Regions from separate parts of the Buttiauxella gaviniae genome, predicted to be linked through region 2. Evidence: predicted binding sites of a transcription regulator. Region 2 holds the regulator's gene; each other region holds the start of a gene.
What was found. Region 2 encodes PurR, which represses purine synthesis genes. Its sites were predicted from a motif close to CANGCAAACGTTTGCNTG; they were not measured.
Positions count from the first base shown of each region.

Region 1: AB1E22_RS09655 (nucleobase:cation symporter-2 family protein) is a predicted target of PurR. The motif match lies at 2,243-2,260, and genes of this name have one in related genera.
Region 3: purL (phosphoribosylformylglycinamidine synthase) is a predicted target of PurR. The motif match lies at 2,740-2,757, and genes of this name have one in related genera.

Region 1 covers NZ_JBFMVT010000002.1:1,934,316-1,940,510, reverse strand. Annotated here, with positions in the region: gene recG (ATP-dependent DNA helicase RecG) at 1-875, shown strand, start outside; gene gltS (sodium/glutamate symporter) at 880-2,082, opposite strand; gene AB1E22_RS09655 (nucleobase:cation symporter-2 family protein) at 2,311-3,702, shown strand; gene AB1E22_RS09650 (AsmA family protein) at 3,828-5,510, shown strand; gene fabY (fatty acid biosynthesis protein FabY) at 5,562-6,195, opposite strand, start outside.
Region 2 covers NZ_JBFMVT010000002.1:4,051,167-4,057,361, reverse strand. Annotated here, with positions in the region: gene AB1E22_RS19305 (C40 family peptidase) at 1-47, shown strand, start outside; gene sodB (superoxide dismutase [Fe]) at 193-774, shown strand; gene AB1E22_RS19295 (YnhF family membrane protein) at 814-903, opposite strand; gene purR (HTH-type transcriptional repressor PurR) at 1,198-2,223, shown strand; gene punR (DNA-binding transcriptional activator PunR) at 2,242-3,159, opposite strand; gene punC (purine nucleoside transporter PunC) at 3,275-4,468, shown strand; gene cfa (cyclopropane fatty acyl phospholipid synthase) at 4,759-5,907, shown strand; gene AB1E22_RS19270 (PTS sugar transporter subunit IIC) at 6,114-6,195, shown strand, end outside.
Region 3 covers NZ_JBFMVT010000002.1:761,113-767,307, forward strand. Annotated here, with positions in the region: gene purL (phosphoribosylformylglycinamidine synthase) at 1-2,651, opposite strand, end outside; gene mltF (membrane-bound lytic murein transglycosylase MltF) at 2,922-4,478, shown strand; gene tadA (tRNA adenosine(34) deaminase TadA) at 4,363-4,899, opposite strand; gene yfhb (phosphatidylglycerophosphatase C) at 4,933-5,571, opposite strand; gene AB1E22_RS04255 (PTS transporter subunit EIIC) at 5,575-6,195, opposite strand, start outside.

The DNA of each region.
Region 1 (6,195 bases), 2.1 Mb from region 2:
GTGTTCATCAGCGTCTGGCGTTATGGGAGAAAGGCCAAATTCAGGGCTTCCACCCGCATCAGTTAATCATGACCGCAACGCCAATTCCACGCACGCTGGCGATGACGGCCTATGCCGACCTGGACACCTCAACTATCGATGAACTTCCGCAGGGCCGCACGCCCGTTACTACCGTCGCTATTCCTGACACCCGCCGCAACGATATTATCGAGCGAGTGCGCAACGCCTGTAGCGATGAAGGCCGTCAGGCCTATTGGGTCTGTACTCTGATTGAAGAATCCGAACTTTTAGAAGCTCAGGCTGCAGAAGTGACATGGGATGAGCTTAAAGCCGTGCTGCCAAACCTTAGCGTCGGCCTGGTGCATGGCCGCATGAAGCCGCAAGAAAAACAGGCAGTCATGCAGGCGTTCAAAGAAGGGGCGATTCATCTGCTGGTTGCGACAACGGTTATTGAAGTTGGCGTTGATGTGCCGAATGCCAGCCTGATGATTATCGAAAACCCTGAGCGCCTTGGGCTTGCGCAACTCCACCAGCTTCGAGGCCGAGTGGGCCGTGGCGCGGTCGCATCCCACTGCGTGTTGCTTTATAAGTCACCGCTATCGAAAACGGCACAGCTACGTTTGCAGGTATTGCGTGATAGCAACGACGGCTTTGTGATTGCGCAAAAGGATTTGGAAATTCGTGGGCCAGGGGAATTACTCGGCACGCGCCAAACGGGCAATGCCGAGTTTAAAGTGGCAGATTTACTGCGTGACCAGGCAATGATCCCGGAAGTACAGCGCCTTGCGCGCCATATCCATGAACGCTACCCGGAACAGGCAATAGCGCTCATCGAACGCTGGATGCCTGAAACGGAACGCTACTCAAACGCCTGATTGCTTAGCCAAATATTGGCAGCATCAGGTAGAGCTTAATCACCAGCGCATTGACGATATCAATAAAGAATGCGCCGACCATCGGCACCACCAGAAACGCCATGTGAGACGGCCCAAAACGCTCGGTAATCGCCTGCATATTGGCGATTGCCGTTGGTGTTGCCCCTAAACCAAAACCACAGTGCCCCGCAGCAAGCACCGCCGCATCGTAGTTTTTCCCCATCAGGCGATAGGTCACAAAGATTGCATACAGCGCCATAAAGATAGTTTGTACCGTCAAAATGGCGAGCATTGGCAACGCAAGAGAAGCCAGTTCCCACAGTTTCAGGCTCATCAGCGCCATAGCAAGAAACAGCGATAAACACACGTTCCCCAGAACCGAAACCGCACGTTCAAAGACGCGATAGAAACCCAGAAGCGCAAGCGCATTACTAAGAATGACCCCAACAAAAAGCACGCAAACAAAAGTTGGCAACTCGAACGCGGTTCCCTGAATGAAATGCGCCGCAAATTTACCGACGGTAAGACAAATAGCAATCATCGCGATGGTTTCAATCATCACCATCGAGGTGATCACGCGCCCTACCGCGGGTTTTTCGAAAGCGGTTGGGTCAATGCTGTCTTCTTGAGTGCCGTTCGGCGTGGATGAATGCTTAACCAGATAACGTGCGACCGGCCCGCCAATCAAGCCCCCCAATACCAGGCCAAACGTTGCGCAAGCCATTGCCACTTCGGTTGCATTCTGGAAACCATAGCGCTCGGTAAACAGCTTACTCCAGGCCGCGCCGGTGCCATGCCCGCCAGACAACGTAATTGAACCCGCCAGTAAACCCATTAACGGATCAAGGCCCAGCAGGCTAGCCATTCCAATACCAATGGCGTTTTGCATAATCAAAAGGCCAACCACAACAATCAGGAAAATACCGACGACTTTGCCGCCCGCACGCAGGCTGGCAAGGTTAGCGTTCAGACCGATAGTGGCGAAGAATGCAAGCATCAAAGGATCTTTGAGGCTCATATCAAATTCAAATTCCCAGCCAAGGCTCTTTTTAAGCACTAACAGCGCAAGGGCTATCAACAGGCCACCAGCGACCGGTTCAGGGATAGTGTATTTTTTTAACAGCGGTAGGGTGTGGACCATTTTTCGGCCCAGTAACAACACGAGAGTGGCGGCAACAAGGGTAGAAAGAGTATCAAGATAAAACATAGAAGTGCTCCTGTTTGCGCATATTCTCACAGACGCTTTTTAATTATCCTTCACTGGAATTTCAGGTTTTAGAAAACTCAGCAGCCGGATTTTAACCAAAAAGCAGCCGAAAGTTATATAAAAAGCTCGCTATATATACTTTTTATCTTAGGAAACATCACAAGCAAACGTTTGCTTTTGCTCTTTACTCCGCTAAAATCAGCGTTTTTTCGCAGGGGATAATTTCTGATGTCTGTTAATGCTGTTGAGTCTGAAGGTGCGCAACCGATTGCTCAGCCCCGTTCCAGTGAATTGATTTACCGCCTTGAGGATAGACCTCCTCTCCCACAAACTCTTTTTGCTGCCGGGCAGCACTTATTAGCGATGTTTGTTGCGGTGATCACGCCTGCTATGTTGATTTGCCAGGCTCTGGGACTTCCGGCTGAAGATACCCAACACATTATCAGTATGTCGCTGTTCGCCTCGGGCGTAGCATCGATAATCCAGATTAAAGCCTGGGGACCAGTAGGTTCCGGGCTTCTGTCGATTCAGGGCACCAGCTTTAACTTTGTGTCGCCGTTGATTATGGGCGGCATGGCACTGAAAAATGGCGGAGCCGATGTTCCGACCATGATGGCAGCGCTGTTTGGTACCTTAATGCTCGCAAGCTGCACTGAAATGCTGTTATCCCGCTTCTTGCATCTGGCGCGTCGTATTATCACGCCGCTGGTTTCCGGCGTAGTGGTCATGATTATCGGGCTTTCTCTGATTCAGGTTGGTCTGACATCTATTGGCGGTGGTTATGCCGCCATGAACGATCACACATTTGGCGCACCGAAAAACCTGTTGTTAGCAGGTGCGGTGTTGCTGGTGATTATTCTGCTTAACCGCCAGCGTAACGCTTACCTACGCGTCGCTTCCCTGGTTATCGCCATGGCCGTAGGTTATGGGTTAGCCTGGGCGATGGGCATGTTGCCGGAGACCGTGCCATCAACAAATACTGACCTGATAATGGTGCCTACGCCGCTGTACTACGGTTTGGGCATTGACTGGAATCTGCTTATCCCGCTGATGCTGGTCTTTATGGTGACCTCTCTGGAAACCATCGGCGATATTACTGCGACGTCTGACGTTTCCGAGCAGCCCGTATCCGGCCCGCTTTATATGAAGCGCCTCAAAGGCGGTGTGCTGGCTAACGGCCTGAACTCTTGTGTCTCCGCCGTGTTTAACACATTCCCTAACTCTTGCTTTGGCCAGAACAACGGGGTGATTCAGCTCACCGGCGTTGCCAGCCGTTATGTCGGTTTTGTTGTCGCTCTGATGCTTATTGTGCTGGGTCTGTTCCCGGCGGTAAGCGGGTTTGTTCAACACATTCCTGAGCCCGTTTTAGGCGGCGCGACTATAGTGATGTTTGGCACCATTGCCGCTTCCGGCGTGCGAATTGTTTCCCGCGAGCCGCTGAATCGCCGCGCGATTATGATTATTGCACTCTCCCTGGCCGTCGGTATGGGCGTCTCTCAGCAGCCTCTGATTTTGCAGTTTGCGCCCGACTGGCTGAAAACGCTGCTCTCTTCCGGTATCGCTGCCGGTGGTATCACTGCCATCGTGTTAAACCTGATTTTCCCGCCTGAGAAAAATTGATGTACTTCACGCGCTGGTGATTTGTTGCTGCCAGCGCGTGTAACCCCTCCTGACAATCCCATCCTTGAGCTATAACGGTAAATGGGGCATAACACCCTTACCGAAACTTCATGGGATGGAAGACAATGAAATTTCTCGGAAAGCTAATCGTTGCGTTACTGGTCGTCATATTTGTTGCGCTTATCGCTGCCTATATTTTGCTTCAAACTCGCTGGGGTGCCACCCTGGTAAGCCGTTGGGTCGTTCAGAATAGTGATTACACTTTCTCGTTTGAGGAAATGGATCACCGTTGGGCTTCCCCTATGCATCTTACGCTGAGCAATGTGACCTTTGGGCGCAAAGGTCAGCCTGCAACGCTGGTTGCGCAAAATATTGATATTGGCCTGAGCTCACGCCAGGTGTCAGATCCCATGCACGTCGATAAAATTTTGTTGCAGAACGGCACGCTAAATATCAGCCCAAATGCCGCACCGCTTCCCTTCCAGGCCGATATGCTGCAATTAAGCGATATGGCGCTCAACAGCCCCAATACGGAATGGAATTTACATGCTCAGCGCGTTAACGGCGGAGTGACACCCTGGCAGCCGCAGCAAGGTAAAGCCCAGGGCAATACCGCGGATATTCAATTTAGCGCCGGTTCGATGACGCTCAACGGGGTGCCTGCGACTAACGTGTTATTGCAGGGCGCAATTAATAATCAGCAGGTAACGCTTTCAACTATCGGTGCGGATATGGCTCGTGGTTCGCTCACCGGTAACGCCAGGCGTCTCGCGGATGGCTCGTGGCAAATCGGCAGCCTGCGTTTGAATGACATCCGTCTGCAAACCGAAAAAACGATTACCGATTTCCTGGCACCGCTCACTACTGTCCCGTCGCTGAAAATTGATAGCCTGGAAGTCACTGATGCGCGTCTGGAAGGGAAAGACTGGGCCGTGACAGATCTCGATCTGAGTTTGCGCAACCTGACGCTGGCAAAGGGCGGCTGGCAAAGCGATGACGGGCGCCTGTCGATGAACGCCAGTGATTTCATTAACGGCGCACTGCATCTGAACGATCCGATTGTGAATATTGATTTTAACCAGCAAACCGCCACGCTGCGCCAGTTCACTTCCCGTTGGGAAAGAGGAATGGTTCGCGCGGCGGGTGAATGGCTGCGCAACGAGAAAAAGCTGGCGCTCGATGAAGTGGTTTTGGCCGGGCTTGAATATACGCTGCCCGCAGACTGGAAAGCGCGCTGGATGGAGCCGTTACCGGAATGGCTCAATACGGTGACGATTAAAAAACTTTCCGCAAACCGGAATCTGATTATCGACATCGATCCCGCCTTCCCGTTCCAGTTCACCGCATTAGACGGCGCGGCAGACAATATCGAAGTGGTGCGTAACCATCAATGGGGCATCTGGAGTGGTAACGCTACGCTGAATGCATCGGCAGCTACTCTTAACCGCGTGGATGTTCGTCGCCCATCTATTTCGTTGACGGCCAACGATAACCAAATCTCTATTACCGAACTGAGCGCTTTCGCCGGGGACGGCATGCTGGAAGCAACCGGGGCAATCTCTCAGAATCCGCAACGTAATACCATTATCAATCTGCGCGGGCGTTCCGTGCCGGTAAATGTGTTGCAGCAGTGGGGATGGCCTGCTTTACCACTGGAAGGCAACGGTAATTTGCAGGTATCTGCATCGGGTAGCCTTGCGGCACAAACGCCGTTGAAAACCTCAGTGAACGGAACATTGCAAGCCACCAGTGCAGAAGGCAAGCAAGTGCAGCAAACCATGCGGAATGGGAACGTTTCTGGAGAATAATTCCTGGTGTGGGTGCGTTGCTGCACCCACAGCCTGAAATAGGTGGAGAGGCTACTCTTCTTCGTTCCCGCCTTCTTCAAGTGGCCCGAAAGGCTTAGCGGGTAACACTAAGTAAATCCCTTCAAAAACCGCACCCTGTTCATCATCGCCAAAAAGCTCAACCTGCAATGCTACGCGGGCTTTACGGCCTCGAGCCAGGCGGTCAAGATCGCCGCTTAGCGAGCCCAAATCAGCAATGGCCCCCGGTCTTCCGGTGATCGGGCTGCTATATCGGATATGCGCATCGGCAAGAATAATTGTGCCGCCCAGGTGACGCTCACGCAGCATCAGCCAAATCAGCCCCCAACCGGTTAGCGTAGCCAGTGAAAACAGGCTACCCGCGAACAACGTTTGGTGAGGATTTTGGTTACCCGCTTCCGGCATGGTGGTGATAAATTTCTGCCCGGTGTATTGCAGAATGCGCACGCCCATTTTTTCACTCAATGGAATATGCTCGTACCATGCTTGCTGTAACTGCCCACACCAGTCAGCCCGATGGAGAATATCATCCAGCGAGGCGACCCGTTTTATCATCAGGAAATGGCGGATGGGCGTGGTCGACGGTGTGGTGATTTCGCCCTGGTTCTCAAAACCTAATTTGGCAAAGAACTCTACGGCATCTTCACGCGCGCTACACACGACGCGT
Region 2 (6,195 bases):
ACTATGTGGGTGCCAAACGCGTCATGACGCCAAAAACCATTCGCTAATCTCCCTTCATCAAATCTCACCTGCCCTACTTTGGGCAGGTGAGATCTTCTTTTGCTTATCCTTTCAATTTGTTACCCTAAATCCACACTAAGCGTGGTTGTTTAGTGTTCATAAAATCCCAAAATAATTCGAAAGGAGTCAGCAATGTCGTTCGAACTACCTGCACTACCATATGCAAAAGATGCTTTAGCCCCGCATATCTCTGCCGAAACGCTGGAATACCACTACGGCAAACACCATCAAACCTACGTCACTAACCTGAACAATCTGGTTAAGGGCACAGCGTTTGAAGGCAAAACACTCGAAGAGATCGTTCGCACTTCTGAAGGCGGCGTATTTAACAACGCAGCGCAGGTGTGGAACCATACCTTCTACTGGAACTGCCTGGCACCTGATGCTGGCGGCGAACCAACGGGCGCTGTTTTGGATGCTATCAACCAATCTTTTGGTAGCTTCGCTGAGTTTAAGCAACAGTTTACCGATGCCGCTATCAAGAACTTTGGCGCAGGCTGGACCTGGCTTGTTAAAAACGCAGAGGGTTCGTTAGCCATTGTTTCTACATCTAACGCAGGCACACCGCTGACCACTGCGGCCAAACCGCTGCTGACTGTAGACGTATGGGAACATGCGTATTACATCGACTACCGCAATGCTCGCGCAGGATACCTGGAGCATTTCTGGGCGTTGGTGAATTGGGAATTTGTTGCGAAGAATCTTGCAGCTTAATCCATAAGTAAATGGGCCGCGATAAGCGGCCCATTTTAATCAGTGCAGTACGGCGGTTAACGCGCCACAAACAATCAAAGCCAGAACGATAACCGTGGTGGTGATTGAAAATTTCAGGTCGGTGCTCATGAGTAAACTCCTTTTATTACCTTACAATCAGTGTGTCGGTGGATTTTCCCACAATCGGAGAGAAAAATCCTCCTGGTTTTAACCGGATATCCATTTTCCCTCTTCCACTTTTCGCCAGGATAGGCCAAAATCCCACGCTAATTTATTGCGTACCGTCAATTCAACGCCCTCCTCCCGTTTTATGTCGCAATCCCGGCATACCCGCAACCACGATGTTGCCTCAGGAGATAGCGTACGCAAACGTTTAACACATTCGTTATCAGGGGCTTACGATATGGCCCGGAGTGAAATTTAATGGCGACAATCAAGGATGTGGCGAAACGCGCAAACGTTTCCACTACAACCGTATCACATGTGATTAACAAAACCCGTTTTGTAGCGGAAGAGACGCGCAATGCGGTTTGGGCTGCAATCAAAGAGCTGCACTATTCGCCAAGCGCCGTCGCGCGTAGCCTGAAAGTTAATCACACTAAAACGATTGGCCTGTTAGCCACGTCCAGCGAAGCGCCCTATTTCGCCGAAATCATCGAAGCCGTTGAAAATAGCTGCTTTGAAAAAGGCTATACCCTCATTCTGGGTAACGCACACAATAACTTCGAAAAACAGCGTGCCTACTTATCAATGATGGCGCAAAAGCGCGTTGATGGCCTGCTGGTGATGTGCTCTGAGTACCCGGAATCACTTCTGACCATGCTCGAAGAGTACCGTCATATCCCAATGGTTGTGATGGACTGGGGTGAAGCGCGCGCTGATTTTACCGACTCCGTCGTCGATAACGCATTCCATGGCGGTTATCTGGCCGGGCGTTATTTGATCGAACGCGGTCATCGTGAAATTGGCGCTATTCCCGGGCAGATGGAACGCAACACCGGCGGCGGTCGCCATGCTGGCTTTATGAAAGCGCTGCAAGAGGCTGGTATCGCTATCCCGGAAAACTGGATTGTTCAGGGCGATTTTGAGCCGGAATCCGGTTATCGCGCGATGCAGCAGATCCTCGGTCAGTCTCATCGCCCTACCGCGGTGTTCTGCGGCGGGGATATTATGGCGATGGGTGCAATTTGTGCCGCCGATGAAATGGGGCTGCGCGTCCCGCAGGATATTTCCATTATCGGCTATGACAACGTGCGTAATGCTCGCTTCTTCTCACCCGCCCTGACGACGATTCACCAGCCAAAAGATTCCCTGGGTGAAACGGCATTTAACATGCTGCTGGATAGAATCGTTAACAAACGCGAAGAATCCCAGAGCATTGAAGTCCATCCGCGCCTGATTGAGCGCCGCTCAGTAGCTGATGGCCCATTCCGCGATTACCGCCGTTAAGTTTTGTTGAGCCCGGGTTTACTCGGGCTCAGGCTCCTGCAACCACTCCGCATTCATCGTCTCACTGTCCCCCAAATAATCCAGTAGCCAGGCCAGGGCTGGTGATGCATCATTTTGCCGCCAGGTCAGGCAGCATGCGGCGTCCGGGAAGGGATTATCAAGCGTTAACTCGCACCACTGCCCTGATGCCAGCCACGGCCGTGCGATATGCAAAGGCACCATACCGATACACAGCCCCGCGCTAAGACAATCTGAACCAGATTGCCAGTCAGGCACCACTACACGACGCTGGTTATCCAGCAGCCAGGTAATTCGTTTTGGTAGTGAACGGGAGGTATCCTCCAGCACCAGCGAAGGCCAGGCCCGGAGATCGTCATCGCTTAGGGTACCGCCAAGCTTCGCAAGCGCATGATTCGATGCCACCACGCAACGCCAGCTTAGGGATCCCATATCCCGGAAAGCATAACGCCCCCCAACGGGGATAGCCTGGGTTGCGCCAATCGCCACTTCAACACGTCCGTCAGCTAACGCATCCCACACACCGTTAAACACTTCCTGGAAAATTCGCAGCTCGATGTCCGGAAAATGGCGATAAAAATCCAGCACCAACTGCCGGGTTCGCTCGGGTTTAACGATGTTATCGACCGCAATAGCGAGGTGCCCGCGCCATCCATTAGCGATCTGTTGGCACTGCTGCCGTGTCGTCATCATTTTTTTGATAACAGACCGGCCCTCTTTCAAAAAAAACAGACCCGCAGGCGTTAATTCCACATCCCGATGGCGACGTTCAAACAGCGGAACCGCCAGCCATTCCTCCAGTTGCCGTACCGTGTAGCTAATGGCAGACGGAACGCGGTGTAACTCCTGCGCAGCGCCACTGAAGCTGCCGTTGCGCGCCACCGCATCTATCACTTCCAGCGAATATTCAGACCACATTTTTCTGCTCACAAAATTTTTGAATGCAACCTACAAATATTAGCGTTTCACAAGCACATTTGCACTCCGTACACTCTCGCAGCAATTAACCTGCAAGATAATTCAAGAGAAAATTATGCAACCATCAAAAGGATTTCTTATCTGGCTGGCCGGATTAAGTGTGTTGGGGTTCCTCGCAACAGACATGTATCTGCCTGCTTTTGCTGCTATCCAACAAGATTTACAGACCGACGCCTCCGCCGTGAGTGCCAGTCTGAGCCTGTTCCTGGCAGGTTTTGCCTTTGCCCAACTGATGTGGGGGCCGCTGTCAGACCATTTCGGGCGTAAGCCTGTATTGCTGGCAGGCCTGAGTTTGTTCGCCGTGGGGTGTATTGGCATGCTGTGGGTAGAAAACGCAACTGCTTTGCTGGTATTACGTTTCGTGCAGGCGGTAGGCGTGTGTTCTGCGGCGGTAAGCTGGCAGGCGCTGGTGACGGACTACTATCCGGCGAATCGTGCAAACCGAATTTTTGCCACCATTATGCCGCTGGTCGGGCTTTCTCCCGCTCTGGCACCGCTGCTCGGCAGTTGGATTTTGACCCACTTTGACTGGCAGGCGATTTTCGCCACGCTGTTTGCTATCACGCTGGTGTTGATGATCCCGACTCTGCGTCTGAAGCCTCGCACCCAGCATCATCCGCAAACGGAAGAGAACAAAGTCAGCTTTATGTCGTTACTGCGCTCGCACGTCTACAGCGGAAACGTATTGATTTACGCGGCCTGCTCCGCAAGTTTCTTTGCGTGGCTGACCGGTTCACCGTTCATTTTGAATGATATGGGCTACAGCCCTGCGGCAATTGGTCTGAGCTATGTTCCGCAAACCATCGCTTTCTTGATTGGCGGCTATGGTTGCCGCAGCGCGCTGCAAAAATGGCAAGGCAAACAAATGCTGCCGTGGTTACTGGGCGTGTATACCCTGAGCACCTTCGCGACCTGGGCTGTAGCTGTGAGTGGCCATGCTAACCTGACGTTACTGCTGATCCCATTCTGCGTAATGGCGATGGCAAACGGCGCGATCTACCCGATTGTTGTAGCCTCCGCCCTGCTGCCTTTCCCACAAGCTACGGGGAAAGCCGCTGCGCTGCAAAATACCCTTCAGTTGGGATTATGCTTCTTCGCAAGTTTGATGGTTTCCTGGCTTATCGTAACGCCGTTGCTGACCACCACCAGCGTTATGCTGGTCACCATTGTGTTGGCTCTGCTGGGATATTTGCTGCAACGTCGCAGCAGTGCGAAAGTCTGGCAACACGCTGAATCGGATGCGCATTAATTGAAACAAAACATAGGTTAGCATGCTAACGATTTGTTATTGAATCGCCGATAAAGCGGGCCTATACTCATAAACGGCTCGAGGTTAACACCATAATAATGAAGTCATAACGGGAGCCCTTGCGCTCCCGTTTTTTATTTGTTTTAAGCAATTTATTGAGTGGGTAGTCACCCCTTTCTCTGTTCTACGTCGGATATCAGGCTCACGGAATTTTTCGTGACATTTCTCACATGCCCAAAATAGCGTCTACGCTGTTTGAAGGTTCCTCACATAAAGGTGATGGAGAAGCTATGAGTTCATCGTGCATAGAAGAAGTCAGTATAAGAAATAACCCATGGTATCGAATTGTGAACGAGATGCTCACACAGGCTGGGGTGGAAGTGAACGGCCCGCGCCCTTTCGATATACAGGTTAAACATCCCGATTTTTTTAAACGCGTCCTACAACAGGGTACGCTCGGTCTGGGTGAAAGTTATATGGACGGCTGGTGGGACTGCGAACGGCTGGATATATTTTTTAATAAAGCCATTCGTGCCGGACTTGAACGCCAGCTCCCTCATCATTTAAAAGACACACTCCGCATTGCCGCCGCACGCTTTATTAATCTGCAATCTAAAAAACGCGCCTGGATAGTGGGCAAAGAGCATTACGATCTCGGGAACGATCTCTTTAGCCGCATGCTTGATGACCATATGCAATATTCTTGCGGTTACTGGAAAGAGGCCACAACGCTCAGTGATGCACAGAATGCAAAATTGAAAATGATCTGCGAGAAATTGCATCTGGAACCCGGCATGACGCTGCTGGATATTGGCTGCGGCTGGGGTGGGCTTGCTGAATTTGCGGCGCGAAATTATGGCGTAGCAGTGCATGGCGTAACCATTTCTGCTGAACAGCAAAAAATGGCACAGGCGCGATGCATCGGTCTCAACGTCACTATTTTGCTGCAAGATTACCGTGAACTGGATATGCAGTTTGACCGCATTGTTTCCGTCGGCATGTTCGAGCATGTCGGGCCGAAAAATTACGCCACCTATTTTGATGTGGCAGACCGTAATTTGAAACCTGACGGAATCTTTCTGCTTCACACCATCGGATCCAACAAAACCGATAACGGCGTCGATCCCTGGATCGACAAATACATTTTCCCTAACGGTTGTCTGCCGTCGGTCAGCCAGATTGCCCATGCCAGCGAAGGCCATTTTGTGATGGAGGACTGGCATAACTTTGGGGCGGATTACGACAAAACATTGATGGCCTGGCACGAGCGTTTCCAGACTTGCTGGCCGGAAATTGCCGATAACTACTCGGACCGCTTTAAAAGAATGTTTAGTTATTACCTCAACGCCTGCGCCGGAGCGTTTCGCGCGCGCGATATTCAGCTCTGGCAAATCGTCTTTACCCGCGGTATCGAAAACGGTTTACGCGTCCCGCATTGATTAACACCCCGGCACTGCCGGGGTAGTTCTTTCATGTAAAAATCCGCAGCAATTTCATAACAAACTGTGAATCCCTCCACGAAATTATCATTCCTTGTGTCACGAGTTTGATCCGGTTAACACTTACGTTTTTCTTCATTGGAAACCGGTTTCCCATCTGTTTCACAATCAGCCAACTTCACTAAAACACTCACAAGGATACCGCCATGAGCATGTACCAAAAAATGGTCAATGTGATTGAGCAAAAAGTTACCCCTATGGCTGGCGCGATGGGTTCTCAACGCCATG
Region 3 (6,195 bases), 3.3 Mb from region 2:
TGGTAGGCCAGCAGTTTTTGCTCGGCAACCAGCGCCTGAATCGCATTGAAGAAGCCTTTAAGCTGCTCAGCGCTGCGGACGTCAGCAGGTTTGTCACCCAGTTGACGATAAACCTGGGAGAGTGCGGTTGCGCCTAGTGCGTTGTGGCCCGCCCCCAAATCGATAAGCAACAGGGCGTTATCTTCTTCAGTGCGCAGTTGTGGCGTAACGGTGCGGCGAACGTCTTCAACACGCGCAAAGGCGGTGATCACCAGCGACAGTGGCGAGGTCATTTCGCGCTGCTCGTTACCTTCCTGCCAACGGGTTTTCATCGACATAGAGTCTTTGCCAACCGGAATGGTCAGGCCAAGCGTCGGGCAAAGTTCTTCGCCAACCGCTTTCACCGCTTCGTAAAGGCCAGCATCTTCACCTGGGTGACCGGCTGCGGACATCCAGTTAGCCGAGAGTTTGATGCGATTGAGCGCCCCGATTTGCGTTGCGGCAATGTTTGTCAGCGCTTCGCCAACGGCCAGACGACCGGATGCTGCGAAGTCCAGCAGCGCGACAGGCGCACGCTCGCCGAGGGACATCGCTTCGCCGTAGTAGCTATCCAGGCTTGCAGTGGTGACCGCGCAGTTAGCAACCGGGATCTGCCACGGGCCAACCATCTGGTCACGGGCGACCATGCCGGTAACCGAACGGTCGCCGATGGTCACAAGGAACGTTTTCTCTGCGACGGTCGGCAAATGCAGCACGCGGTTTACCGCATCAGCGAGGGTGATGTTGCGGCAATCCAGCGCATCGCCCTTCGCTTTCAGGGTTTCCACGTTACGTTCCATTTTCGGCGTTTTACCGAGCAGAACGTCCAGCGGCATATCAATCGGCTGGTTGTCGAAATGGCTATCGTTAAGCGTTAAATGCTTTTCTTCAGTCGCTTCGCCAATAACGGCGTACGGCGCACGTTCGCGGCGGCAGAGTTCATCGAACAACGGCAACTGGTCTGGCGCAACCGCCAGAACATACCGTTCCTGAGATTCGTTACACCACACTTCCAGCGGGCTCATGCCCGGCTCATCGTTGAGAATATCGCGCAGCTCGAAACGCCCGCCGCGGCCACCGTCGCTCACCAGCTCCGGCATGGCGTTGGAAAGACCACCCGCGCCCACATCGTGAATAAACAGGATTGGGTTGGCATCGCCCAACTGCCAGCAGCGGTCGATAACTTCCTGGCAGCGGCGCTCCATTTCTGGGTTGTCGCGCTGAACGGAAGCAAAATCGAGATCCGCATCGGATTGACCGGAGGTCATAGAAGAAGCCGCTCCGCCGCCCAAACCGATGTTCATGGACGGGCCGCCGAGCACGATCAGTTTCGCGCCGACGGTGATTTCACCTTTCTGAACGTGGTCAGCACGGATGTTACCGATGCCGCCCGCCAGCATAATAGGCTTGTGGTAGCCGCGCAGTTCAACGCCGTTGTGGCTGTTAACTTGCTCTTCGTAGGTACGGAAGTAGCCGGTCAGCGCCGGGCGACCAAATTCGTTGTTAAATGCCGCACCGCCCAGAGGGCCGTCAGTCATGATATCCAGCGCGGTGACGATGCGATCCGGCTTACCGAAATCTTCTTCCCACGGCTGTTCAAAGCCTGGGATACGTAAGTTTGAAACGGAGAAACCGACCAGACCCGCCTTAGGTTTTGCACCACGGCCTGTTGCGCCTTCGTCACGGATTTCGCCGCCGGAACCGGTCGCTGCACCCGGCCACGGAGAGATTGCCGTTGGGTGGTTGTGCGTTTCGACTTTCATCAGGATATGCGCATCTTCCTGGTGGTAGTCATAGCGGCCAGCCTCGTGATCGGCGAAGAAGCGCCCCACCGTGGAACCTTCCATCACGGCGGCGTTATCTTTATAAGCTGATAACACGTAATCCGGGGTTTTCTCGAAGGTGTTCTTAATCATTTTGAACAGCGATTTTGGCTGCTCTACGCCGTCAATAATCCAGTCGGCATTAAAAATTTTGTGGCGGCAATGTTCGGAGTTTGCCTGCGCGAACATATACAGCTCGATGTCGTTCGGATTGCGCCCCAGTTTGGTGAACGCATCCTGCAAATAATCGATTTCATCTTCTGCCAGAGCCAGGCCCAGGCGAATGTTCGCCTCAACCAGGGCTTCGCGCCCTTGCGAGAGCAGGTCAACGCTTTGCACCGGCGCAGGCGTGTGATGAGAGAACAATTGCTGGGCGTCCTCAAGCGAGTCAAAAACGCTTTCCATCATGCGGTCATGCAGCAATGCGGCGACTTGCAGGCGCTGTTCATCCGTCAATTGGCTGGCAGTAACGTAATACGCCACACCGCGCTCAAGGCGCTTAATTTTGGCTAAATCGCAGTTGTGGGCAATGTCGGTAGCTTTTGAGGACCAGGGTGAGATGGTACCAGGACGCGGCGTAACCAGAATCAGGTGGCCGGTCGGGGCGTGGTCAGCAAGGGTTGGACCATATTTCAGCAACCTTTGCAGACGGGCGTGCTCATCAGAGTCGAGCTGCGCGTCGAGATCGGCAAAGTGAATATACTCGGCATAAATGTCGCTGACCGGAAGGTTGGCGTCATTAAAGCGGGCCAGTAATTTGTTAATACGAAATGCCGATAAAGCGGGCGAACCACGCAGAATTTCCATCATCAAAGATCTCTCGTCTTCGAAACGCCAGGGGGACGTTTCAGTGGGCGCAAGGGGAAAACGGGCGCCATTATAGTTAATCCGCCGCCGTGACGAAACCGTTTGCGTATAAATAAACGGATTAGTTTTCATTGATGAAGATTTCGCCAGAAATGTTGAATAAGTTGCACAGTGGCGTTTTGTTAAGCAAAATGCGCCACTCTATTTAACCGTTTCTCCTTTTTTGAAGCCTGTTGTTAGCGAAACCCCGACGCATCTACGCAGATTAACCATTTGAAAAGATTTAAGATTAATTATCTGCTCATCGGTGCCGTAACCGTGTTGCTGGCAGTGGCGCTATGGCCCTCCATTCCCTGGTTCGGCAAGGCCGAAAACCGCATCGCCGCCATTCAAGCGCGGGGAGTTTTGCGCGTCAGTACTATTGAATCCCCTTTAACGTGGAAGCTTTATCAAGGCAAAGAAATTGGCCTGGATTACGAGTTAGCGGAGCAGTTTGCCCGTTACCTTGGTGTGAGGCTTGCTATCACTGTGCGCCCAAATATCAAAGAGCTGTTTGATGATATTGATAATGACGATGCCGACCTGATTGCGGCAGGCCTGGTCTACAATACGCAGCGCAGCCAGCAATACCAGGCGGGGCCGGCCTATTATTCCGTCTCTCAACAGATGGTTTATCGCATCGGCAGCCCGCGGCCTAAAACGCTGGCAGGAGTAAAAGAAAATCAGTTGGTGCTCTCGCCTGGTGTCACCTCGCTCAATGCGTTGAAGAATCTTAAAGAACAAAAATTCCCGGATTTAAGCTGGCAAATCGATGAAGAGCACAGCAGCACTGAGTTGATGCAGCAGGTGGTGGACGGGAAAATAGCCTTTACTATTGCGGACTCCGTGGCGATCAGCACCTTCCAGCGCGTGCACCCGCAGTTAGCCGTCGCCCTCGATGTGACTGACGAACAGCCGGTGACATGGTTTAGCGCGTTAGACGGCGACGATAGCCTTTCCGCCGCCCTGCTCGACTTTTACAACCGTCTTAATAGCGACGGTACTTTTGCCCGCCTGGAAGAAAAGTATCTCGGCCACGTCGGGGATTTTGATTATGTCGATACGCGCACGTTCCTTAACGCGGTGGATACCGTGCTGCCAGAGCTTCAGCCGCTGTTTGAGAAATATGCCACCGAGATAGACTGGCGTTTACTGGCGGCTATTTCGTATCAGGAATCACACTGGGATAACCAGGCAACGTCGCCAACGGGCGTTCGCGGGCTGATGATGCTCACCAAAAATACCGCGCAAAGTCTTGGGGTGACCGACCGCTTAGATGCGGAGCAAAGCATTGAAGGCGGGAGTCGTTATCTGAAAGATATGATGGCAAAAGTGCCGGAGAGCGTACCTGAAGAAGAGCGGATTTGGTTTGCACTGATCGCCTACAACATGGGATACGCCCATATGCTGGATGCCCGTCAGTTGACGGCGAAGTTAAAGGGCAACCCGGATAGTTGGGCCGACGTTAAAACCCGTCTGCCGCTCCTGAGCCAAAAACAGTATTACAGCAAAACCACTTACGGCTACGCCCGCGGCCATGAGGCGTATGCGTATGTGGAGAACATCCGTAAGTATCACCTGAGTCTGGCGGGCTATTTACTCGAAAAAGAGAAGATGGCAGCCCAGGAGGAAAAATATGCAGAGGCGTACCCGGTAGTCGCTCCTGTAGAACTCACTACTCCGCGTTACGGGCCTTTTCCTTTAGGGCCTTTTTCTCAAGACGGCGGGCTCGAAAGAAATCACTCAGCATTGCCGAGCACTCTTCTGCCAGTACGCCCTCAGTCACATTAACCTGGTGATTCATACCAGGGTGCCCGAGCACATCCATTAACGAGCCGATAGCGCCCGTTTTGGCATCGCGCGCGCCAAAGACCAGATTGCCAATACGGCTGTGCACCATCGCCCCCGCGCACATGACGCAAGGTTCGAGGGTGACATAAAGCGTGGTGTCCAGTAGACGGTAGTTTTGCAGCACCATTCCACCCTGGCGCAGCGCCATAATTTCCGCATGAGCCGTGGGATCGTGTCGTCCAATCGGGCGGTTCCAGCCTTCGCCAATCACCTGATTGTTATGCACCAGGACCGCACCAACCGGAACTTCACCTTCTTCCCATGCTCTACGTGCGAGGGTTAATGCATGGCGCATCCAGTATTCGTGGGTAAATTCGCTCTCTGACAAGGGGCTCTCCGGGGCAAGATTAGGGCGGCGCATTATACACACCCCCGTCTCTTATGCGAAATGGCACTATTCAAGCTGCTGTAACTGCCCCTGCGGGGTAACACGCCAGCGATGCTGGCAGAAATAGAGCAATGGGTTGTCCTGATTACTGTCGCTGTATCCGCTATAAAGCTGCAACGGGGTGCCGATTTGCTGTTCCAGTTGAGAGACTTTTTCATGCCCAAGGCAGCGCATGGTGAGCACCCATCCACCATGTGAACGCTTGATTTGACTGGCGATAAGTTTAACTTTCGGCAACCACGGCGTGTCGAAATAGACTTGTTGAACGAGCGGTTGCGGGGAACCGGTGATAAGCCAGACATCGGCATCTGAACTGGTCAGGTAATCGGTCAGGCGTTGCTGTACCACAGGAAAAGCGGTGACTTGCCCGCGGAACCACGCGACGAAGTTCGCTTCAAGCTGCTTGAGGCGCACTTCGCTGTGACCAAAGGTCGCCCCCCACAACAACACGCTCATTGGCCAGCGAGCGGCGCGCCCTTTAATCAGCAACACGCCACCTATCACCGGCAAAAGCGGAATGACAAGTAACAGATTGAGGGGTTGATGGCGCAGCAGGTAGCGCAAGAAGCTGCCAAACATATCCTGCTGATGCAACGTACCATCCAAATCGAAAAATACTACCCGACGCTCACTCTGAGTTGTCAAACGTTACTCCTCTGGATCGTTAAAGCCCATAAACCACGTAAATAAGAATCCGGCGATGACCGCTATCAGAAAGCCTAACAGATAGAGCATCACTTTTCCGGTAACAATGGTTAATGCCAGCGGTAAACCTGAAATTCCAAAGGTAATTACCGTTGCCACTTTCCAGTAACTGATTAACGCCCCGCCAACGGCACCACCTAAACAGGCACCGATAAACGGCTTACCGAGCGGGAGTGTCACCCCAAAAATCAGCGGTTCGCCAATGCCTAAGAGCCCAACAGGTAACGCGCCTTTAATCAGCTTTTTCAGGCGTTGATTACGCGTTTTCAGCAATACCGCAAGCGCAGCACCCACTTGCCCAACGCCCGCCATCGCCAGTATTGGCAGCAAAGCATTCTGACCGTGAGTCTGAATTAGCTCGACGTGAATCGGTACCAAACCCTGATGCAAACCTGACAGCACCAACGGCAGGAATGCACCGGAGAGCACCGCCCCCACCACCAGCCCACCTTTATCAATAGCTAACGTTGCGCCGTGGGCAATCGCATCCGAAATCAGGCCACCCAATGGCTGCAAGGCAACAATCGCAATCGATGCGGTAATTAATGTCGTCAGCAGCGGGTT